Regions from separate parts of the Janthinobacterium sp. SUN206 genome, predicted to be linked through region 1. Evidence: predicted binding sites of a transcription regulator. Region 1 holds the regulator's gene; each other region holds the start of a gene.
What was found. Region 1 encodes LexA, which represses DNA repair genes until DNA is damaged. Its sites were predicted from a motif close to ACTGTATNNNNATACAGT; they were not measured.
Positions count from the first base shown of each region.

Region 2: the regulator LexA is predicted to act here: its motif matches at 4,990-5,007, upstream of imuA (translesion DNA synthesis-associated protein ImuA).
Region 3: the regulator LexA is predicted to act here: its motif matches at 4,250-4,267, upstream of O3300_RS08990 (PA0069 family radical SAM protein).

Region 1 is NZ_JAPWIB010000001.1:2,196,364-2,204,296, forward strand. Features, by position in the region: gene O3300_RS09895 (inorganic phosphate transporter) at 1-899, opposite strand, end outside; gene O3300_RS09900 (DUF47 domain-containing protein) at 942-1,568, opposite strand; gene O3300_RS09905 (replicative DNA helicase) at 1,663-3,048, opposite strand; gene rplI (50S ribosomal protein L9) at 3,184-3,639, opposite strand; gene rpsR (30S ribosomal protein S18) at 3,667-3,957, opposite strand; gene priB (primosomal replication protein N) at 3,983-4,282, opposite strand; gene rpsF (30S ribosomal protein S6) at 4,303-4,689, opposite strand; gene O3300_RS09930 (hypothetical protein) at 4,732-4,932, opposite strand; gene lexA (transcriptional repressor LexA) at 4,965-5,600, shown strand; gene O3300_RS09940 (tetratricopeptide repeat protein) at 5,672-6,445, opposite strand; gene O3300_RS09945 (cystathionine gamma-synthase family protein) at 6,525-7,769, opposite strand; gene purF (amidophosphoribosyltransferase) at 7,813-7,933, opposite strand, start outside.
Region 2 is NZ_JAPWIB010000001.1:2,335,018-2,342,950, reverse strand. Features, by position in the region: gene O3300_RS10525 (MFS transporter) at 163-1,377, shown strand; gene O3300_RS10520 (GNAT family N-acetyltransferase) at 1,461-3,506, shown strand; gene O3300_RS10515 (putative Na+/H+ antiporter) at 3,557-4,822, opposite strand; gene imuA (translesion DNA synthesis-associated protein ImuA) at 5,028-5,738, shown strand; gene O3300_RS10505 (DNA polymerase Y family protein) at 5,668-7,155, shown strand; gene O3300_RS10500 (glutathione S-transferase N-terminal domain-containing protein) at 7,235-7,933, shown strand, end outside.
Region 3 is NZ_JAPWIB010000001.1:1,985,091-1,993,023, forward strand. Features, by position in the region: gene O3300_RS08975 (aspartate/glutamate racemase family protein) at 1-299, shown strand, start outside; gene O3300_RS08980 (S8 family serine peptidase) at 595-2,505, shown strand; gene O3300_RS08985 (hypothetical protein) at 2,660-2,836, shown strand; gene O3300_RS08990 (PA0069 family radical SAM protein) at 3,045-4,187, opposite strand; gene O3300_RS08995 (tRNA-uridine aminocarboxypropyltransferase) at 4,316-5,023, opposite strand; gene O3300_RS09000 (methyl-accepting chemotaxis protein) at 5,110-6,882, opposite strand; gene O3300_RS09005 (lipocalin family protein) at 7,147-7,659, opposite strand; gene O3300_RS09010 (ABC transporter substrate-binding protein) at 7,694-7,933, opposite strand, start outside.

The DNA.
Region 1 (7,933 bases):
GACATTTTTTGCGACGAGCCGACGCCGACGATGGCGCCCGTGATGGTGTGCGTGGTCGACACGGGAATGCCCAGCGCCGTCGAGACGAACAGGGTGATCGCGCCGCCCGTTTCGGCGCAGAAGCCGCCGACCGGTTTCAACTTGGTGATCTTCTGACCCATGGTCTTGACGATGCGCCAGCCACCGAACAGGGTGCCGAAGCTGATGGCCGTGTAGCACGAGATGATGACCCACATCGGCGGCATGGCATCGGCCGCGCTCGAGTAACCGGCGGCGATCAGCAGCATCCAGATGATGCCGATGGTTTTTTGCGCATCGTTGCCGCCGTGGCCCAGGCTGTAGGCGGCCGCCGATACCAGTTGCAGGCGGCGGAACCACTTGTCGACCTTGCGCGGCGTCGAACGCACGAAGATCCACGACACGAGCAGCATCATGATGGAACCGAACACAAAGCCCAGCACCGGTGCGATCACGATGAAGGCCACCGTTTTCCACAGGCCGGCCGCGACCAGCGCGCCCGTGCCGGACTTGGCGACGGCGGCGCCCACCAGGCCGCCGATCAGCGCGTGCGAGGACGACGAAGGAATCCCGTAGTACCAGGTAAACAAATTCCAGAAGATGGCGCCCATCAGCGCGCCGAAGATCACGTACTGGTCGATCACCGCAGGGTCGATGGTTCCCTTTCCCACCGTGGCGGCCACGGTCAGCTGGTGGAACACGAAGATGGCGACGAAGTTGAACGTGGCGGCCATGGCAACCGCGGTCTGCGGTTTCAATACGCCCGTCGAGACCACCGTGGCGATCGCGTTGGCGGCATCGTGGAAGCCGTTCATGAAGTCAAACAGCAGTGCGAGGACGATCAACAGGCCTAGCACGTAGATGCTGATTTGTATGGTCATTGTAGTTTCTTTTCTGATTCTGGTTCAGGACAGGCCCAACGCTTACGCGTTTTCGACGATGATGCCTTCGATAATATTGGACACATCTTCGCAACGGTCGGTCACGGTTTCCAGAATTTCGTAGATCGCTTTCAGCTTGATCAGGTTGCGCACGTCCGGCTCGTCGCGGAACAGCTTGGACATGGCGGCGCGCATCACGTGGTCGGCGTCCGATTCCAGGCGGTCGATCTCTTCGCAGATGGCGACGATCTTGCGCGAGTTATCCATGTTGTGCAGCATGGCGACGGCGTCGCGCACTTTTTCGGTACAGGCCAGTACCAGTTCGGCCAGGCGCTTGGCTTCCGGCGTGACGGCCTTCAGGTCGTACAGCGAGACGGTTTGCGCCGCATCTTCCAGCAAGTCGAGGATGTCGTCCTGGCGCGTGATCAGCTGATGGATGTCATCGCGGTCGATCGGCGTGATAAAGGTCTTGTGCAGCATTTCCACGGTGGCGTAGGTGACTTTGTCCGCCTGTTTCTCGATGCTTTCGATCGCATGCACGCGGTTTTCCAGGTCATCGAAATTGGTCATCAGGCCGAGCATCTCTTTGGCGCCCTTGACGCACAATTCCGCGTGCTGGTTAAACAATTCAAAAAACTTGCCCTCAGTGGGCATCAAGCGTCCAAACATGTCATTCTCCGTTAAGCATTGAGTCGTGTTATTTACTACAGAAAGCCGCCCCTTTTGATGAAGGGGCGGCCAATGGAATATCAGTGCTGCTGTGTTAGTCGCCTTGGTAAAGCGCCAGGCCACCACTGTAATTGCCAAATTTGGTGTACTGCCCCATGAAGGTGAGGCGGATGCTGCCGATTGGACCGTTACGTTGTTTACCGATGATGATTTCGGCCGTTCCCTTGTCCGGCGAGTCGGGGTTATACACCTCGTCGCGGTAAATGAACAGGATCACGTCGGCATCCTGCTCAATAGCGCCCGATTCACGCAAGTCGGACATGACAGGACGTTTGTTCGGGCGTTGCTCCAGCGAGCGGTTCAGCTGGGACAGCGCAATCACGGGGCAACCGAGTTCTTTCGCCAGGCCTTTCAAGCCCCGTGAAATCTCGGAAATCTCCGTGGCGCGGTTGTCGCCCGGCGTATTGGCCGACATCAGCTGCAAGTAATCGACGATGATCAGGCCCAGCTTGCCGCATTGACGCGACAGACGGCGCGAGCGGGCGCGCAACTCGATGGAATTCAAGGCCGGCGTTTCATCGATGTACAACTGCGCGTCGTTCATCTTCTGGATCGCATTCGTCAGGCGCGGCCAGTCTTCGTCGTTCAGGCGGCCCGTGCGCAGGCGGTGCTGGTCGAGCTGTCCGACGGAGCCCAGCATACGCATGGCCAGCTGGGCGCCGCCCATCTCCATCGAGAACACGGCCACGGGCAGGCCGCTGTCGATGGCCACGTTTTCGCCGATGTTGACGGAAAACGCCGTCTTGCCCATCGAAGGACGTCCCGCCACGATCACCAGGTCGCCCGGCTGCAGACCCGAGGTCATGCGGTCGAGGTCGATGAAACCGGTGGGCACGCCCGTGATTTCACTCTGGTTGTCGCGGCTGTACAGTTCGTCGATGCGTTCGACCACCTGCGTCAGCAGGGGCTGGATGGCGGTCCAGCCCTGGGCGCCGCGCGCGCCTTCTTCGGCGATGGCGAAAATCTTCGATTCGGCCTCGTCAAGCATCTGCTTGACTTCCTTGCCCTGCGGGCTGAAGGCCGTGCCGGAGATGTCGTCGGCGACGGTAATGAGTTTACGCAGCACGCCGCGGTCGCGCACGATCTCCGCGTAGCGCCGGATGTTCGCGGCCGATGGCGTGTTTTGCGCCATGGCGTTCAGGTAAGCGAGTCCGCCCACATCATCGGCCTTGCCGAGCTGGGTCAGGGTTTCAAAAACAGTAATGACATCGGCTGGCTTGGAAGCGTTAACCATCTTGACGATTTGCTCGAAGATGATGCGATGGTCATAGCGATAGAAATCCTCCGCATGCATGAAGTCGGCGATGCGGTCATATGCGGCATTGTCGCGCAGCAGACCACCGATAACGGATTGTTCTGCTTCGATCGAATGCGGCGGAATACGGAGGGAATCCAGTTGCGGATCAGAGGGGGCGTTCATGGCGCGAATTATACCCGCTTCGGCGTGCTGGCAAAAATAAAGGGCTGAAATTGAGCGAAAAAAAGGCCACAAAAAAGCCGGGCGAACCCGGCTTTTCATAGTGCGGCAACGCTTGCGGGCCAGGCCCGCAGACGATTACGCGTTCGCGTCTGGAACGACAGCGATAACAACTTCCACAACCACGTCGGTATGCAGAGCAACCGAAACGTTGTGCTCGCCAACGATCTTCAGCGGGCCGGTAGGCATGCGGATTTGTGCTTTTTCAACAGCAAAACCTTGCTTGGTCAGCGCTTCAGCGATGTCGAAGTTGGTGACGGAACCGAACAGACGGCCATCCACACCAGCTTTTTGAGCAACTTGAACGGTCAGGCCGCTCAGTTTTTCGCCCTGGGCTTGCGATGCGGCCAGTTTAGCGGCAGCAGCTTTTTCCAGTTCGGCGCGCTTGACTTCGAATTCAGCCACAGCGGTTGCCGTAGCACGACGTGCCAGGCGTTGCGGGATCAGGAAGTTACGTGCGTAACCGTCTTTGACTTTGACGACTTCGCCGAGGTTACCGACGTTAACAACTTTTTCTAACAGAATGATTTGCATAGTTCTTCTCCAGGAATATCTGACCGATTAAGCGTGGTGCAGATCGGTGTATGGCAGCAGCGCGAGGAAGCGAGCGCGCTTGATTGCGGTGTCAACTTGGCGCTGGTAGTGCGCTTTGGTACCGGTCAGGCGTGCTGGCATGATCTTGCCGTTTTCTTGGACGAAGTCTTTCAGCGTGTCGACGTCTTTGTAGTCGACTTGCTCAACGTGAGCTGCGGTGAAGCGGCAGAACTTCTTGCGTTTGAACAACGGGTTTTGCTGTTTGCGTTTTTCTTTAAGCTTGAGCTTATTTTTGTCGAACTTTTTACCGAATGCCATGTCAGGCTCCTGTATCTAAAATGCGCTAGTCAGAATTGACTGCACTAAAATCAATGATGTGAAACACCAAACTCTTGCTGTTGCGGCTCTTCCTGGCCAGGAAACCCGTGAACTGATACACCCCGCCCAAGCTTGCCTGACTGAACCGGCCTGAGATTTCGCCAGCGGCTAGCGCGGCAACATCAAACTCGGTCAAACGGGCAATCCCTGCTTCCATCTGCTGCGAACTGTGTTGCAATACTGCATTCACAATCGGCAGCCCTGCCGGGGTATAGCGCAATATTTCGCGCTCGGCAATGATGGCGGTTACTTGTAGCTGGTTCAGCGCACGATCCTGGTCAAGAATTAAGCTGCTGCGGCTGGAGCGGCTGCTGGTGCTTCGGTGCGGTGGCTTTTGGCCGCGTCTTCGCGTTGTACCGATTTCATCATCGGCGAAGGAGCTGTTTCAGCTTTCTTCATTTTAACGGTCAGGTGACGCAACACGGCATCATTGAATTTGAATGCTGTTTCCAACTCGACCAGGGTCTCGTTGTCGCATTCGATGTTCAGGCAGATGTAGTGTGCTTTAGGCAGCTTTTGGATCGAGTAAGCCATTTGACGGCGGCCCCAATCTTCCACGCGGTGAACCGAACCGCCGCGGGTGGTTACGCTGGCTTTGTAGCGTTCGATCATCGCGGGCACTTGCTCGCTTTGGTCCGGATGGACGATAAAGACTATTTCATAATGACGCATGCAAACTCCTTCAGGTCGGATTGATAATCGCCCACCCCGGCGTCAAGACGGGTGTGGGAAGGTCAGCCGAAGATTATAACCGCCTTTTGCAAACGTTTCAATCATTCCTTCCACATGGGCCCGAAAAGCCCGCGCGCCGCCGTGCTTTCCGTCCATGGACAAGTATTTCTTGCGAAATTCGCCCAAAACACGGAAATCCCCTTGCATAGTGAACGATACTGTACAAAAATACAGACTGTTCATATAGACAGCATTTTAGTATGCACCCACCGCTCATGATCAAGCTGACAGCACGACAAGAACAAATCCTGAACCTGATCAAGGACGCGATTGAAAACACGGGCTTTCCTCCCACCCGTGCCGAAATCGCCAATGAACTGGGTTTCAAATCGGCCAACGCGGCCGAAGAGCATTTGCAGGCCCTGGCCCGCAAGGGCGCGATCGAGATTTCTCCCGGCACCTCGCGCGGCATCCGCCTGATCGGCGCCGCCGCCGAAGCGCTGCCGTCGAAGGTGCCGGCAGCGCTGCTGATGTCGCTGCCGCTGATCGGCCGGGTAGCGGCCGGTTCGCCCATCCTGGCGCAGGAAAACCTGGAAGCGAGCTACAACGTCGATCCGGCCCTGTTTTCGGCCAAGCCTGACTTCCTGCTGAAGGTGCGCGGCTGGTCCATGCGCGACGCCGGCATCATGGATGGCGATTTATTGGCCGTCAAGAAAGTCGACAGCGCCAAGAATGGCCAGATCGTCGTGGCCCGCATCGGCGACGAAGTCACCGTCAAGCGCTACAAGAAGACGGGTTCCGTCATCGAATTGCTGCCGGAAAATCCGGACTTCAAGGTGATTACCGTGTCGCCGGAAGATGAGTTTGCATTGGAAGGTTTGGCCGTCGGACTCATGCGCAGTTGGCATTAAGAGGGAAAGCGCTTGCAGCATACCTGCGAGCGCTTAATTCCCATCCCATTGAGCACATCGGCAAGACTGACTTATTTGCTTGGCAAAGGACTGGTCACCCATTGCGGCGTGTTCGCGGTACGTGAGCGATTCAATTCACTCATTTCATTTTCTGTCTGAATTTTTTTATTCTCCGCCAAGAGATACGCCTCTGTTTTGGAGTGCCACTCATCGCGCTGCGCCAAGATATTTTTTGCCAGCTCACGCCCTTCGGCACTCACCCGCGCATAGGCTGCATCCATGCGCAGCTTGGCCTTTTCAAATTCCTGCTCATTCATCAACGATTCAATATCAGAAGGAATGGCTTTGCCAGGCGGCAAAGAAGCATTCAAATTACTGACGAAGCTGTTATAGCACGCCATCCAGGCATCAACACTATCGGCCACATCTCTGATTTGACGCTTGGTTTGGGAGAATGCAGGAATCACCGGGGTAACGCACTTGACCTTACTCAAGGCAACATCCTCGCCGGCATATGAGTTGACATAGTAATCAATGTCACCTTTTCGCGCGACACGGTTAGCCATAAGGGCAAGCGCGGCTTCGGCATTCTTGTTGCCCGCCTTGGATGCCTGCCCAAACCATTGTCCGGCTTGCGCGGCATCGACAGCCACTCCTTCACCATACAAATACATCTCGCCCAAATGAAATTGAGCCTCGGCATTCCCAGCCTGAGCCAGTTTCTTGTACAAATCCAAGGCTTGCGGGTAAGCCTTGGATTGCAGGAATTTATTCGCATCCGTCAGGTCATCAGCATAGACAGCGCAAGAAAACAATAAAAAAACACTAAATACAATTTTTTTCATTCCCACTCTCCGATTGAGAAAAAGACACATATGCTTTAATTACACTTAAATGTAATCTTTTTCTCAAAAAAGTGAAACCTTATTCTTCTTCCAATGCGTGCCTGAAGTCTTCCAGCAGATCCACCTCATCCTCGATACCCACCGACACACGGATCAGCGACTCGGCGATGCCCATGCTGGCGCGCCGCTCGGCACCCATCTCGTAGAAAATCGTGTGGGCGACGGGAATGACGAGGGTGCGCGTGTCGCCAAGGTTACTGGCGGGAATGGCAAGATTGAGACGATTGAGGAAATCGAAGCAGTCGATGCCATCTTTCAATTCAAAGCTGAACAGCGAGCCATAGCTGCGGAACAAGTCCGTCGCCAGCGCATGCTGCGGGTGCGACGCCAGGCCCGGGTAATGCACGGCCGCCACTCTCGGATCGGCGGCCAGCATGGTCGCCAGCGCCAGCGCGTTCGAACAGGTGCGGTCCATGCGCAAGGCCATGGTTTCCGCCCCGACGGCGATATGGTGCGCCGCTTCCGGCCCCAAAGAGGCGCCGAAGTCGCGCAAGGCCTTGGCGCGGATTTGCGCGATGCCCCACTGTGCGGGCGCCGCCTTCTTGTAATTCTCGAAGATGTTCGGATACTGCGTCCAGTCGAACACGCCCGTATCCGTCAAGCTGCCGCCCAGCGCATTGCCGTGGCCGCCGATGGATTTCGTCAAGGCATTGACCACCAGGCCCGCGCCCACGGCTTTCGGACGGAACAGGTATGGCGTCGTCATCGTATTGTCGACGATGTACAGGATGCCCTTCTCGCGGCACAAGTCACCGATCTTCTTCAGGTCGGCGATCTGCGTGCGCGGATTGGCAATAGTTTCCACGAAAACAATCCGCGTGGCCGGCGTGATGGCGGCCGCCACATTGGCCACGTCGGTGGCGTCGACGAACGACACGCCGATGCCCTGCCCCGTCACCGTTTGCCACAGGCTGTTGGTGTTGCCAAACAAAAAGGCCGACGACACGACATGGTCGCCCGCGCGCAGCAAGGATTGCACCACGGCGCCGATGGCGCCCATGCCGGTGGCGAAGCACAGGGTGGCCACGCCGTCTTCCATCTTGTTGACCTTGTCTTCCAGCGCGGAAACGGTCGGGTTGCCCTGGCGGCCATAGCGGAAACCCGGCTCCTTGCCCTGGAACACGGAAGCGAGCTGGCGCGCATCGGCGTAACCAAAGGCAACGGAAGTGTGCACGGGCTTGTGCAGGGAGCCATGTTCAATGCCCTTGCGGCGGTCGTTATGCAGGATGGTGGTGGTAAAGCCGTAGTTTTTTTTATCGTTCATGATCGCAGAGAAAAAAATGCCCGGCATCGGCCGGGCAGCTTACTTATGCTTCTGTTGTCGCCAGGTTCAGGTTCAGCTGGGAACGCGGCGTATCTTCGGGCGCTGCCGCCTTCGGATGGTGACGCGCATATTCCAGGCGGTCCAGGTATTCCTGTGACACGTCG
Region 2 (7,933 bases), 140 kb from region 1:
CTAAAGTGGTATTGCTGCGGTATTTAAAAATCACAAAAACAGGCGCTAAAAATACTAACTGGTATACAATTGGTACACGTTTTCAGTGAAGTCGTGTCCGCCGTCCCATGCCCCGACAGCCGGCACGCACTGACGGCAGCCACCCACGTTACGGAACGCGCCATGTCCATCAAGTCCAAGCAGTTGCTGTGGTTTTTTGCGTTTTTCCTCGTCTTTGAACTGAATATCTATCTGTCGAACGACATGATCATGCCGGCCATGCTGGGCATCGTCGGCGAGTTCCAGGCGGAGGCGAAATTCGTCCCCTTGTCCCTGAGCCTGTATCTGCTGGGCGGCAGTTCCCTGCAGATATTCCTGGGGCCCCTGGCCGACGCCATCGGCAAGCGCAAGCTCGTGTTGACCGGCAATACCTTGTTCCTGTTGGCCACGTTGGCCGTGCCATTGACCGCTTCGATCGAGCAATTTCTCGTCGCGCGTTTCATCCAGGGCATGGGCTGCTGCTTCATCTTCGTCGGCTACGCCATGATCCATGAACTGTTCGACGACATGGCGGCCGTCAAGCTGAGCAGCATTCTGTCGAGCACCACCATCCTCGCGCCCCTGGCCGGCCCGATCCTCGGCAGCGCCATCATCAGCCGGCTGGACTGGCGCTACGTGTTTTTCCTCTCCGGCCTGCTGGCGCTGCTGTCCTTGCTGGGCCTGTGCAAGACCATGCCGCGCGCGGCCCCCAGGGTCGCGCGTCTGGACCTGGCTGCCATCGCGCGCAGCTATGGCGCCATTTTCAGCAATCGGCGCTTCATGTTCGGCATGTTCACGGCCGGACTGGCCACCGTGCCCCTGACGGCCTGGATCGGCTTTTCGCCCCTCTTCGTGCTGCAGGAAATGGGCGCCTCCTACGCCACGTATATCGCGCTGCAATGCGTGATCTTGTCCGGTTTCGTTCTCAGCAGCATCGCCATCCAGCGCCTGCGCCAGGATTTCCCCCTCGTGTCCCTGCTGCGCCTGGGCGGGCTGATCGCGGCCGCCGGCATGCTGGGCGCCGGCGCGGGCCGCCACCACGTCGACGTGTTTGCGGCCTGCATGTTTGTCTATTCCATCGGCTTCGGCCTGTTCAACGGGGCCCTGATCCGCAGCGCGCTCACGGCCAGCAAGGAATCGATGACCTTGACGACGGCCGCCATGAGCTTGCTGTACTGCATTTATCTGTCCGCCTGGCTGCAGCTGTACAACGTGCTGTGCCAGCGCTTCGGCTATGCGCTGGAAACGTATGCGCTGCTGAATATCCCCGTCATCGTGGTCATCACGGCCTGCCTGCTGCTGTTCACACGGGGCATGGCGGGACGCCGGGAAAGCGAGGTGCTGCTCGCCCGGCATTGATGGCGCAACGATGCGCATGTTGTCGACCTTGTTTTATCTCCTGCGACGTTTATTGACACTCTCCTGCGGAAAATGGTGCGCCCATGAAAATAGATGACCTGGCCTCGAAACACGATCAAGCAAAGATTTTCAACCTGGAATACGAGTTTCGCATCAACCGGCTGAAACTCGATTACATCACCCTGGCCGATGTCAGGCCGGCTGGCAGCGACCTGGAGCAATTGGCCGCGGAGCACCAGGCGGGCATCGCGGCCCTGCGCAGCTTCGTCGCCCTGAACTTCAACCATTTCAATGCGGCAAGCTGTTCCTCGCTCAGCTGCATCCCCACGCGCGCGCTCGGCGAGGACGAGCGCTACCTGCACCGCATCTGGATGGGCGGCCCCCTGCCGGCCATCGCCTGCGAGGCGATCCAGCAGTGGGGCGCGGCGCTCGACGACGTGCGCTGCAACGGCGGCGCGCCGTATGTTTCCATCCTGTGGGTGTGGGATGCGCAGCAGCTGCGCGATGACGAGCGCTTCAGCCCCACGGGCGGCGCCGGGCGCTACACGATAGGCCGCTACGACATCGGCGGCACGACCCTGCATATCAATTCGCTGCGCGCGCTGGCGCTGGACTTCGCGCCGGCCCGCTTCGATATCCTCGATACCCTGCATACGCAGCGCTATTTCGCCACCTTGTCCGATTATTTCCGCATCCTCATCATGTGCGAGTACGGCGGCCTGTATATGGATGTCGATACGATCCCGCACAATCCGGCGACGATTTTCCTGATGAAGCCGGAAGTGCCCGATTATTTCCAGCGCAAGGATGATGACAGCGAAGAGCGCCGGCATGTCAGCTGGATGAATTTGTTTCTCGATGAAACGGGCATGCTGATCGCCAAGAAGAACGATGCGGCGCTGCGTGTGATCCAGCGCAATGTGAACCGCGCGTATGCGGGTATCGATGCGCAGATTCCCCGTTCCTGCCCGCAATTCGAGGCGCGGCTGTTTGGCCAGTTTTATGCCGAATGGAAGAAAAACCTGGGCGTGACCCTGCTCAGCCATGCCGAGTTTTACCAGCGCTATTGCGTGCTGTATGACGGCGCGCGGGAAGCGGTGGCGGGCGGCATCCGCGGCATGCGCTTGCTGGACGATATCATTACCGACATGCACATCCCCTTGAGCGATGAGGAACGGCGCGCGTATGCGCGCTGCGTGGCGCGGCTCGACGAAATCGGCTGGCAACTCGACGATCCTTTGATCTTGCCCAATATCGTCGACGTGTTCGATATCGAGGAAGTGCCGCGCATGGCGTATGCTGCCCAATTGCGGGCGGATATCGAACATTTCCACTATTACTCGGTGCTGTCGGACGATCCGCAGCTCGACCGCGTGAATGACGTTTTTTGCCGCTACCTGCTGGCCCATCGTTCGCAGCATATTGCCGCCGGCAACTTCTGGCGCCCCACCGTGGGCCGCCACGGCAGCCGCATGCCAACCGCCGGCGATACCGCCCCGCCAGGTGACGAGGCTCAGGCGGGCTTGCTGTCGCATGCGCCGCTCACGCTGGTGCCGGGCGAGCTGCTGGGCGACGAGGCGAAGAACCGCATGGCCAAATTGCTGTTTGCCACCAGTTACCTGGAATACTGTTCGTTCGGCAATAAACTCAATCTGCAGTTCGTTGAATTGCAGCGGCGGCAGAACATCGACCCTTACCTGGCGCATATCCACGGCCTGCATGACGAGGACGGGCGCTTCATCGGCTTTTTCACGGCCGCGACGATGGACGAGTTCCAGGCGTGCGGCGCCGTCTCGTATTACCGCGATGACATGAAGGCGCTCGACGATGCGTATGACGCCTTCGTGCTCGCGCATGCGCGCGCCGACGACTGTTTCGTCAGCAGTTTGGCCATCGACGAAAAATACCGGGGCCAGGGTTTATTCAGGCAGATGTTCCATGAGATCCGCGACTTGTCCAGCCGCAAGGGCTGCGCGCGCATCACCTTGACGGTGTGGGAAAAGAGCGAAGCGCTGCAAGTGTATCTGCACAAGGGTTTTCGCAGCGTGGGCACGTTCGACTATGCCTACAGCCTGTTCTATGACCGGCTGCATTTCCTCGTGTATGAAGGAACTGAGGAAGGTAACTGAGGGGAAGGTGAGGGGAGTGGGGGCGGCCGGCAGCCGCCCCGTGTAGTGTCTTACAGGGCCAGGAAGGCCAGGCCCGCCACGGCCGTCGGCAGCAGGGCGCCCGCCAGCAGGCCGACGGCGCCGATCGATTCATCCTTGAAGCCGCGGCGCAGCAGGGCCACGCCGGCCGGGTTCGGCGCATTGGCGATGACGGTCAGGCCGCCACCGGCCACGGCGCCGGCCATCAGCATGTACTTCGCTTCGTCCGTCATGCCGACGATCAGCGAACCGAGGTAGGTGAGGGCCGCATTGTCGGTAATCGCCGTCAAGCCCAGGGCGCCGAAGAACAGGGCCAGCGGTTTCAGGCTGGAAACGATGGGCTGCAGCCACCATTGCTGCATGCCGCCCAGCACCACCAGGCCGCCCAGGAAGAAGCCGACCAGCAAGCCTTCCTTGAGGATCAGCGGGCTTTGATAACGCTCATACGCCTGCACGAAGCCGAGGAAGAACAGGAACAGGCCGATGAACAGCACGGGATGGTGCGCCAGGGTGACGACGCCGGCCAGCACGATCATGTGCACCAGGCTGACGGCCAGCGGCACCTTCGATGCTTCCACTTCGCCAGCCTTCGGCTTGATGTCGGAGGTGTTGCTGTGCAGATATTTGCGCAGCAAGATGCTCACGCCCGTGGCGTTGACCAGCACAGCGATGGCGGCCTTCCAGCCGAAATGGGTGGCCATGTAGGCGCTGTCCCAGTTCCACGTGGTGGCCACCATCAGCACGGGCGGCGCCGCGTACGAGGTGAGGGTGCCGCCGATGGAAACGTTGACGAAGAGCACACCCAGCGCGCCGTATTTCAGCCATTCAGGGATGCCCGGGCGGAAGATTTGCGGCGCCAGCATCAGCGCGGCCAGGGTCATGGCGGCCGGTTCCGTGATCAATGAGCCCGTCAGGGGCACGAGCGCCAGGCCCAGCCAGACGAGGGCCAGTTCCGTGCGCAGCGGCATCACGCGCGCCACGCCCTTCAACAGGCGCTGCACGGCGTCGAGCACGGGGCGCGAAGCGGCCACGACCATGACGACAAAGACGAACAGCGGCTCCGTGTAATGGCGCGACTCGGCATACTCGATGGCGGCATCGCCGCCCGAGACAAAGGCCATGATGATGATCAGAATGAAAGCCCAGAAGCCGAACACGACTTCCACTTCGCCCAGCAAATGCAGCAAGCCCGCATGGCGGGGATGGCGCCGCGATAATGTTTCAAACGACTTGGCGGCGAAGGTATGGATGAGCGCGAGGCCGAAGACGATGGCGCTGATGAGTTGGATGGTGGTCAAATGCGTTTCCTTATGGACGGAGGAAGCCGCCCGGTGCATTGCCGAGCGGTAAGGAGAGTGCTTATGGTACAGCAATCGATGTGAAAAACGGTGTTTTTCGGACGTCGCGGGACGGCCCCCGGATGGGGATGCGCAGATATGCCTTGCCAAAAGGGGGACTGGATAGTACTGTATATGCATACAGTATTCATCTTCATATTCAATTATGCAACATTCCCAATTGATGGCCTCGCCGGAAGCCTTGCACCCGTCCCTGTGGCGCGCATCGCAGCTGGGGCAGGGCGCCACGCGCTGCCTGGACACGGGCTTTGCCGCCCTGTCCGCGCAGCTGCCCGGCGGCGGCTGGCCCTGCGGCAGCCTCATCGATCTGCTGGTGCAGCAGCCGGGCAGCGGCGAAGTGCGGCTGCTGGCGCCCGCGCTGGCGCAGCTGCCGGGCTTGCCCATCGTGCTGCTGCAGCCGCCCCATCCGCCGCAGGCGCTGGCCCTGGCCGCGCAGGGGCTGGCGCCGTCGCAACTGCTGTGGCTCAAGAGCGCCGGCAGCAAGGATGCCCTGTGGGCGGCGGAAAACATCTTGCGCAGCGGCACGTGCGGCGCCTTGCTGTTCTGGCAGCCGCACGTGCGCGCCGACAGCCTGCGCCGCCTGCACCTGGCCGCGCAGTCCGGCAACACCCTGTTCTGCATGCTGCGCCCCTTGCATGGCGCGCAGGATGCGTCGCCGGCGCCGCTGCGCCTGTCCGTGCGCCCGGCCGCCGGCGGCATCGAGATCGGCTTCATCAAGCGCCGGGGACCGCAGCGCGACGCGCCCCTGTTCCTGCCCCTGCAACCTCCTTCATTACTGCTACGCCATGCGACTCTGGATCGGCCTGTACCTGCCCCGGCTCCCGCTCGAAGTGTTTTGCCCGCGCTGGTCGGCTGACCTTCTCGGCGTGGTGCTGGAGCAGGAGCAAGTGATGGCCGTGTCGCCGCTGGCGCGGGCGGCGGGTATCCGGCCGGGCATGCGCCGCGCGGGTGCGCTGATGCTGGCGCCGCAGGCGCGCCTGCACGAGCGCTCTTTGGCACTGGAGGCGCAGGCGCTGCAAGCGGTGGCGCTGGCGCTGCTGCAATATTCGCCGCTGGTGGCGCAGGGCGAGGAAGCGACCCTGCTCGTCGATGCGGGCGCCAGCCTGCGCCTGTTCGGCGGCGTGCGCGCCCTGTGCCGGCAGATTGCGGCCAGCTTGCGCGCGCTGGGCTACACGGCCCAGCTGTCGTGCGCCCCCACGGCGCGCGGCGCCTGGCTGCTGGCGCGCGCCGGGACGCGCCGGGGCCGCGTGCTGGGCATGGAGAGCCTGGTGCGCCGCCTCGACGGCTTGCCATGCGCCTTGCTGCCGCCCGCGCGCCCCTGGCTGGAATGGCTGGACGGCATCGGCTGCCGCACCCTGGGGCAGTTGCGCCATTTGCCGCGGCCCGGCTTGCAGCGCCGTTGCGGCGGGGCCTTGCTCGACATGCTCGACGATGCGCATGGCCACGGCACGGAACTGTACCTGTGGCTCGAAGCGCCGCCCACGTTTTGCGCCAGCCTGGAACTGTTCGATCGCGTGGAGCACGCGGAAGCGCTGCTGTTCGGCGCGCGCCGTCTGCTGCAGCAAATGACGGGCTGGCTGTGCGCGCGGCAATTCGCCGTCGAACGCATCCAATTGCTGCTGGCGCACGAGCGGGGCAGGGTGGCGCGCCCGCCCACCGTCATCGACCTGGCCCTGGGCGAGGCCGTCTGGCGCGACGAGCATTTATTGCGCTTGCTCAAGGAGCGCCTGGCGCAGCTGGTGCTGGAGGCGCCCGTGATCGGCCTCACCCTGGAAGCGCTGCAGGTGCAGCCGATGGCGCCGCCCAGCGACACCCTGTTTCCCGAGCCGGGCGGCACGCCGCAGGAGCGCCAGCGCTTGCTGGAATTGCTGGTGGCGCGCCTGGGCGCCGAGAATGTCTTGCAGGCGGCGCCGCGCGCCGATTACCGGCCCGAAGCGGCCAACCAGTGGCTGCCGCTGCCGGCCAGGCCAGGCGCACAAAACGCGCAGCCGGACTTGCCGCCCGGCTTGTCCGGCATGCCCCGTCCCGGCTGGCTGCTGGCCCAGCCCATCGCCCTCCTGATGCGCGAACACCGGCCGTTTTATGGCTCGCCGTTGAAAATGGTGTCTGTCGCCGAACGCATTGAGGCGGGCTGGTGGGGGCAGTCGCAGGCGCGCGATTATTTCATTGCCGAAGGACTCGATCACGCCCATTACTGGGTCTACCGCGAACGCATCGCCGGCAGCGGAGAAGATGCCGCGCCGCGCTGGTTTTTGCATGGCTTGTTTGGCTGAATGTGTTGTCCTGCTGAAACTGTCATGCTTGGCTATACTTGCCTGCTTGTGCCACGTCATACACCTCAAAAGGATTTCCATGTCCCAACTCTCCGACTTCCCCATCACCCAAAAATGGCCTGCCCGGCATCCCGAGCGCTTGCAGCTGTACTCGCTGCCGACGCCGAACGGCATCAAGGTCTCGATCCTGCTGGAAGAGCTGGGCCTGGCGTACGAGCCGCACCTGGTCAGCTTCGAGCAAAACGACCAGCTGTCGCCTGCCTTCCTGTCCCTCAATCCGAACAACAAGATTCCCGCCATCCTCGACCCGGACGGCCCCGATGGCAAGCCGCTGGCCCTGTTCGAGTCGGGCGCCATCCTGCTGTACCTGGCCGAGAAAACGGGCAAGTTCATCCCGCAGGACGCGGGCTTGCGCTATGAAACGATCCAATGGCTGATGTTCCAGATGGGCGGTATCGGCCCCATGTTTGGCCAGGTGGGCTTCTTCCACAAATTCGCCGGCAAGGATTATGAAGACAAGCGTCCGCTGGAACGCTATATCGGCGAAGCGAAGCGCCTGCTGGGCGTGCTCGAGCAGCGCCTGCAGGGCCGTGACTGGATCATGGGGAGCCAGTACACGATTGCCGACATCGCCATCTTCCCGTGGGTGCGCTGCCTGGTGGGCTTCTATGGCGCGGGCGATCTCGTCGGCTTTGCCAACTTCCCGAACGTGCAGCGCGCGCTGGACGCCTTCCTGGCCAGGCCAGCCGTTGCCAGGGGCGTGGATATTCCCAAGCGT
Region 3 (7,933 bases), 210 kb from region 1:
GCTTCGCCTCCATCCGCTCCATCGACTGTTCCGTCGCCGACCTCGGCAAGCTGGACACGGTGGTCGAAAAAACCTTCAAGGCCGCCATGCGGGCCGTGCAGGAAGACGGCGCCCAGTCCATCTTGCTGGGCTGCACAGGATTTGTCGGCGTCGCCGCGCGCGTCAGCGCGCTGCTGGAAGACGCGCTGCACACCTATGTGCCGGTCATCGATCCGAACCAGGCAGGCTTCAGCTTCCTGGTGTCCCTCGTGCGCATGCGCCTGCGGCCCAGCCGCGCCTGCTACAGCAAGGATAGTTGAACCGCCGCACGCGCCCGCGTCACGCCATGCCGTGTCCCGGGCGCGCCCTCCCCGTCCTTGCCGCCTGCCGTTTTCGTCCATCCCGCTCAACAAGGGTGGACGATATCCGCCAACATTATTGCAGCACGACAATGCAAATCCGCCCCATCCTTTAAAAATCAAGCACTTGGCCTTCTGGCACGTCCCTTGCTAAAGATCATGCTATCGGCGCTGGAGCAGCAGGCGCCGCAGCAGGCGGGCGGAGCACCTCAAGCGGTGCGCCGCCCGCCCTCCAGGACCCAGCAAGGAGCACCGCGTGCCGACGACCATGGAAGTATCCACCACCCACGACAGCCTGGCCAATCATGGCTTGCTGCACGGCCTGGCTGCCTTGCAGGATGGCAACACCGGCTGTGCCGACATCTGCATCGCCGTGCTCGACGGTCCCGTCGATACCAGCCACCCTTGCTTTGCCGGCGCCAGGCTGCAAACGCTCGACACACTCGCCACGGGTGCCAGCGGCAACGGCCGGGCATCGCAACACGGCACCCATGTCGCCAGCATCATCTTTGGCCAACCGGGCAGTCCCGTCACGGGCCTGGCTCCCCATTGTCGGGGCTTGATCCTGCCCATCTTTGCCGACCGCGCCGACGGCGCACTGACGCAATGCACGCAGCTCGACCTGGCCCGCGCCATCACCCAGGCCGTCGAGCACGGCGCGCACATCATCAATGTCAGCGGCGGCGAACTGTCCGACAGCGGCACCGCCGACGGCCTGCTGCAAAAAGCCATACAGCTATGCCATGAACGCAACGTCCTGCTGATCGCCGCGGCGGGCAACGACGGCTGCGATTGCCTGCATATTCCCGCCTCCATCAAATACACCTTGGTCGTCGGCGCACTGGACCGGCAAGGCGCGCCCATGCCCAACAGCAACTGGGGCGAAGCCTATCGCGCGCGCGGCATCATGGCGCCCGGCACCGACATCCTCGGCGCCGCGCCCGCAGGGCGCGTGCGGCTCAGCAGCGGCACCAGCTTTGCCACCCCGATCGTCTCGGCCATCGCAGCCTTGCTGCTATGCCGGCAACACCAACATGGGGATCGTCCTGACCCTCGTGGAGTTTGCAGCGCATTGCTGCAAAGCGCAACGCGTTGCAACACCAATGGCGAGCTGGACTGTCGCCGCCTCCTGACTGGGACATTGAATGTGCCGGGCGCCACTCAACTATTATTAAAAGGGAAAATTGAAATGTCAGACGATACTGTGATTGAAGCGAGCCCAGCCAATGCCGACACTTCCGCGCAGGCGCATCCGCTCAGCATTCCCATGCTGGAAACCCCCTCCCTGGCCAACCTTGCGGGCCCTTCCGGCGCGACGCGGCAAGGCATCGCCGCTTCCGGCATCGATGCCTCCGATTGCGGCTGCGGCGGCAGCGCCAAGGGCCCGACCCTGGTGTATGCGCTGGGCAACCTGGGCGTCGACTTCGGCAGCGAAGCGCGCCGCGATTCCTTCGTCCAGGCCATGCCATCGGACAGGAACAATCCGAGCGATCCGCAGCAATTGATCGAATTTCTGCGCGCAAAGCCATATTTCCGCCAATCGCTGACCTGGACCGTCAACCTGGACGCCACGCCGATTTACGCGGTCGTCCCCGTCGGTCCGTATGCCGACATGACCTATGAACTGCTGTTCGAGGCCTATGTCGGCACCATCGATGGCCTGGTCGTCATGAATTCGTTTCCCGGCGTAATCTCGGGCGCCGCCAGGCTGATGTCCGGCCAGGTCGTTCCCGTGATCCAGCCGGCCATCCGGGGCATGTTCAGCTGGAATGTGCCGCAGTTGATCGACAGCCTGATGGCGGTGCAGGACAGCCTGGACATCAACAGCAGCAACACGGGCGCGCGCCTGGAAAACTTCCTGAACCGCATCTATTACGACTTCCGCAACCTGGGCGTCACGGGCATGGACCGCGCGCTCAACTTCTCGGCCACGAATGCCATGCAAGCGGCGGAAATGCTGGCCAAGACCACGGGCATGCAGCTCGATACCATCGTCGTGCAACAGAGTCCCGTGTGCCGCCCGGGCTCCGAGTGCTACGACATCATCATGACCTTCTTCAACCCGGAAAACCTGCAGGTAGCCAACACGGTCGCCCGCTTCGCCGTCGACGTCAGCGATGTGATACCGGTCAGCGTCGGCGCAGTGCGCTACTGGTCGCAACGCTGACGTCAACAGCATTTGAATTGTCGGGGCTCGTGGGCGCAGCGATGCGTGCACGCGCTTCAGCATACGGTCGTTGGCGGGAAACGATCAGCACCGTACTTCGGTACGCACACCCATTGCCGTTGCCCGCGGCGGCGCCACCACAAGGAGTTTTAAAATGAACAATCTGCCATTGCAAGCCAAAGCCGTACAACGCAGCCCCAGCATCTCCGCCATCAGCCAGGGTGTCGCCCCTTCCAGCATTCCCTGCACCCTGTGCAAAGCGGCTTGCGGCGCCTTGAGCGGCACCGCACAGCAACTCTGCCTGATGGCTTGCAACGCCACCGTTTGCTGATCAAGCCAGCAAGATCGAGCCGTTCCGGCTAAGCCCGGCATGCCTGCGGGCGATGAGTTTCTCGTCGCCCGCTCCCCCTGCCGGCATCACCCACGACGGACGCAGGACGGCGATGCGACTCGCCACCAAGTCCGCCTGTTTCGCGCAGCGCGCATGCCTTTGCGCGTGCCCGTGTCAACGCACAAGCGCGCGCCCCGCACTGCTTGCGCTAAAACAAATCCAGCTGCCCCGCATTGCCTTTTTTTACTTTTGCGCACAGCGGCGGCACCACCAGCGGCCGGCGGAACTGCGTGCAATCGAGCTGCTTGAAGCGGCCGCCCTTGCCGTGCAAGCCCAGCCGGTGCACGGCCTTTTCAAAGCGCTGGCGGATGAGGTCAGCCCACACGCCTTCGCCCCGCATGCGCGTACCGAACGCGCTGTCGTAATCCTTGCCGCCACGCATTTCGCGCACCCGGTTCATCACGCGCTGGGCCCGTTCCGGGAAGTGCGCTTCCAGCCATTGCTGGAACAGCGGGCTCACTTCCCACGGCAGGCGCAGCACCACGTAATGGGCGTGGATGGCGCCCGCGTCGCGCACGGCTTCGAGCAGCTGCTCGATTTCCGGTTCCGTCACGAACGGGATGATGGGCGCGATGCTCACGCCCACGGGGATGCCCGCCTCCGTCAGGGTGCGGATGGTGCGCAGCCGCCGCGCCGGAGCAGCCGCGCGCGGCTCCAGGGTGCGCGCGATGGCCGGGTCGAGCGTGGTGACAGTGACGGCCACGGCCGCCAGGCGCCTGGCCGCCATCGGCGCCAGAATGTCGATATCGCGCTCGATCAGCGACGATTTCGTGATCAGCGCCACGGGGTGGTCGCACTCGTGCAGCACTTCCAGCACGCGCCGCGTCAGTTGCCGTTCGCGCTCGCACGGCTGATACGCATCCGTGTTCACGCCCAGGGCGATCGGTTCGGGCACATAGGAGGGCTTGGCCAGTTCGCGGCGCAAGAGTTCGGGGGCGTTCACCTTGGCATAGATGCGGCTTTCGAAGTCCAGGCCCGGCGACAGGCCCAGATAGCTGTGCGTGGGGCGGGCAAAGCAATAAATGCAGCCGTGTTCGCAACCCCGATACGGATTCAAGGAAACATTGAACGGCAAGTCGGGCGAAGCGTTGCGCGTGAGAATGGTGCGCGCCTGCTCGTCGCTGACCTGCGTCTTCCAGGTGGGAGGCGCCGCCTCCCCGGCCGCCTCATCCAGGCCGCCCACGCCCCAGCCATCATCGAAACCGCCGCGCGCGTGCACCTCGTAGCGCCCTTGCAGGTTCGACACGGCGCCGCGGCCCTTGTGGGCTTTCAGCGATTGCGGCGGCAACATGGCTTGCCCGGCGAAGCTGTCATCGTGCTCTGGAATGATTGCTTTCATGAACGGCCCCATCAACTGTATATACGTACAGTATACTATGCCGCTGCGCGGGCAAGATCAAGGGCTGGCGTGATGCCGTTTCAAGCTTTTTCACCGTGCGGCATGACATAGCTCAACTGCTGTGCGACAAAGCCGTCAAATGCCGCGATCAGGGGAACGAAGCGGGCCGCGTCCTGCTCCAACTGCATCAGGGCATAGCACGTCGCTTCCAGGGTCGATAACTGGTCTGGCGCGTGCGCCTTGCGGATCAGGTAATGGGAAGCGGGCGTGTCGCGCAGGGGCAGGCGCGGCAGCTGTTGCAACGGGGGATTCAGATACAGCATCTTGCGGCTCTTGCGCCAGGTGGCGTCCAGCACCACCAGCCGCACGCGGGCAAGATCGAGCAAGCTGGCAGGGTCGAGCGCCGGCGGCGGGGCGATGCCCAGCGAACGGTCGCCGGGCGTCTCCGGGTACAGCAGCACATTGTGCTTGTCAGCCAGCAATTCGGCGAGCGTATCGGGGGCAAACTGCTCGCCCGTCAGCATGCGGCTGTTCGGCAGGCTCAAGTGCAGCAGGCGGGCACTGCCCTTGGCATTGTGCACTTCCAGCGGATGCTGCAGAATCAGCACTTCCACCGCGTGGGAAACGGGGGCGATCCAGCGGCAGATGCAGCTGGAGACGGCGCGCAGGCAGGCTGGGCAGCGCGCGCGTTTGGCCGGTTCAGCCAGGGAAGACGATGCAGCGCCAGGACTGGCGGGATGGCTGGCGGGATGATTTGAGCTAGGGCTGGAGGTACGGCGGGTGGTCATGGCGGAGCGCGTTCGCGGCTGTCTTCAAGCCGCGATTGTAGCGCCCGCGCCATGCCAAGGGGGAAACTGCGCTTAAGAATCCGTGCTTAAAACTCTTCCCATTCGTCGGCGCCGGAGGCCACCGGCGTCTTCGGCGTGCGTGCGCGCACCGCGTCCGCTTGCGCCGCCTTGTCCGGCGAGGTCGCAGTCACGGTGGGTGCTGGCGCGCGGGATGCTGGCGCGCGTCGCATGGCGGGCTGCGTGGCGGGCCGCGTGGCAGCCGCTACTGGCGCAGGCGCCGTCACGGACGGGCTGCTACGGGCGGCAGCATATTGCTGCGTGGCATCGAGCTTGAACACGCCCACGACCTCGGCCAGCCTGGCCGCCTGTTCCTGCATGGATTCGGCCGCCGCGGCTGCTTCTTCCACCAGGGCCGCGTTTTGCTGCGTCACCTGGTCCATCTGGCCGATGGCCTGGTTGACTTGTTCGATGCCGGCGCGCTGTTCATCGCTGGCGTCGGTGATCTGGTTCATGATCTGCGTCACGTGGCTGATGCTTTGCACGATCTCGTCCATGGTGCGGCCCGCCTTGTCCACCAGTTGCGAACCGGCCTCGACCTTTTGCACGGAATCGTCGATCAAGCCCTTGATTTCCTTGGCTGCCGCGCTGGAACGCTGCGCCAGGTTGCGCACTTCGGAGGCCACGACGGCAAAGCCGCGGCCCTGTTCACCGGCCCTGGCCGCTTCCACGGCCGCGTTCAGGGCCAGGATATTCGTCTGGAAGGCGATGGCGTCGATGACGCTGATGATGTCGACAATCTTGCGCGAGGAATCGTTGATCGAGCCCATGGTGCTGACCACTTCCGACACCACCACGCCGCCCTTGCTGGCGATCTGCGAGGCGTCGATGGCCAGCTGGTTGGCGCTGCGCGCATTGTCCGCATTGAGTTTCACGGTGGAGGTCAGCTCTTCCATGGACGACGCCGTCTCTTCCAGCGAGCTGGCCTGCTCTTCCGTGCGTGACGACAAGTCCAGGTTGCCGGCGGCAATTTCGCTCGACGCCGTGCTGATCGATTCGGTACCGGCGCGCACCTGGCCCACGATACTCACCAGTTTATCGTTCATGTTTTTCAGCGCATGCATCAATTGCCCCGTCTCGTCGCGGCTTTCCACGACGATATGGCTGGTCAGGTCGCCAGCGGAAACGGCTTCCGCCACCTCGACGGCACGCGTGATGGGACGCGTGATCGAGCGCGTGATCCAGTAGGCGCAGGCGATACCCAGCAAGATGGCCACCACGCCCAGCGAGATCAGCAGCATGCGGCCATTTTCGTAGCGCGAACGGATTTGCGCGGCCGTTTCATCGAGCAATTTGGCTTCCAGCAATTCCAGCTTCTTCAGCGACGCCAGGTAGATGTCGCGCTTGACGGCCATGTCGCCTTCGTACAGGCGCTTGCCCAGTTCCAGGTCGCCCACATTCTTGGCCTTGAACACATTCTTGCGCACTTCCGTGTAGGCCTTGCGCGTGCTTAATACTTCCTGGTACAGCGCCTGCTCGTCCGTGTTCAGCTCGCTCTTGCCGATATCGTTCTGGATTTCCGTGGCGCGTGCAGACGAGACCGCCATTTCCTGTTCAAACTGCTTCTGGTGTTCGGGATCGCTGACTTTCCAGGCGGCCGCCGTGCGCGCCGCGTTGACCTCGATGACCTTGGTCCACTCGGCGATCAGGCGCTCATTGCGCACCTTGACGTTGACGAGCGCATCGGTTTCCTTGCTGGCGCTTTGCATCTGCACGATGCCCACCACGGTCAGGCTGGTCAACAGGAACAGGACGGCGGCAAAACCGCCACCGAGACGTACGCCGATTTTGAGGTTTTTCATTGCGTGATTCCTATCTGAAGAAAACGATGCACAGACGCCACGAAACCGACCTACTGCTACGTACCAATATAGCAGGCATCTGCCGTGCGGCAATCACGAGCGGTGGCGCAACGCGAACGTCGCCACCGGAATGGCAGCGCGCCGCAGCGCACTACTTTGGAGCAGATTGTGAGTGAATCAGAGTGGTATTGCAAGAAATAACATGCAGAAAAGCAACAACCAGAAGGCGCTATGCCGCCACGAACGGGCGGCAGGCAAGCAAGGTCAGTTTTGCTTCACATAGATCAATTTTGACGTGTCAAAACCCAGGCTGCCGGCTTTCTCGATCAGGCGCTGCTGCAGGGCAGGGTCCATGGTGGGCGTGCGCGACAACAGCCAGAAGTACGACTTGTCCGGGCCGCTGATCATGGAATAGCTGTAATTTTGCTGGTCGAGGTCGAAGACGATGTAGGAACCATAGAAGGGGCCGAAAAACGACACTTTCAGGTAGCCCACGTCTTTCTTGTCCACGAAATACGCCTTGCCTTCCGCTTCCTTCCACTTCGCATCCGCATCCTTGTAGCCGCGGTTGAGCACTTTCAGGCCGCCATCCTGGCGCAGGCTGTAATCGGCCGTCACCTGGCTCAGGCCCCGCTCGAACGAGTGGTCGAGGCGCGCGATCTCATACCATTTGCCCAGATAGCGGGTCGTGTCGAAGTGACCAACAGGCACAATATTGTCGGGGCGGCCCACGCAGCCGGCCAGCACGAGCACACTCAGAAACAACAATTTTTTCATGGTCTTCTCCATCGGGTGAATCAGGGTGGCAGCGTCAGGGTTGCAATGCGCGGTCGACGATGCGGCGGATCGCGCCGCTATTTTGCATGCGCACGATGGCCGCATTGAATTGTGCGATAAAGTCATCGCGATACGGGTAGGCGGCAGGCCGCTGCGCCGTAAAACCAAGGTGGCCTTGCTGGCTGGCCAGCTGCGCCGTTTCCTCGATTGCCTGCATCGGCGTGCCCGGCGGCCCTTCGCGCCGGATGCGCTGCAATTCCCACTGCGCCGACAG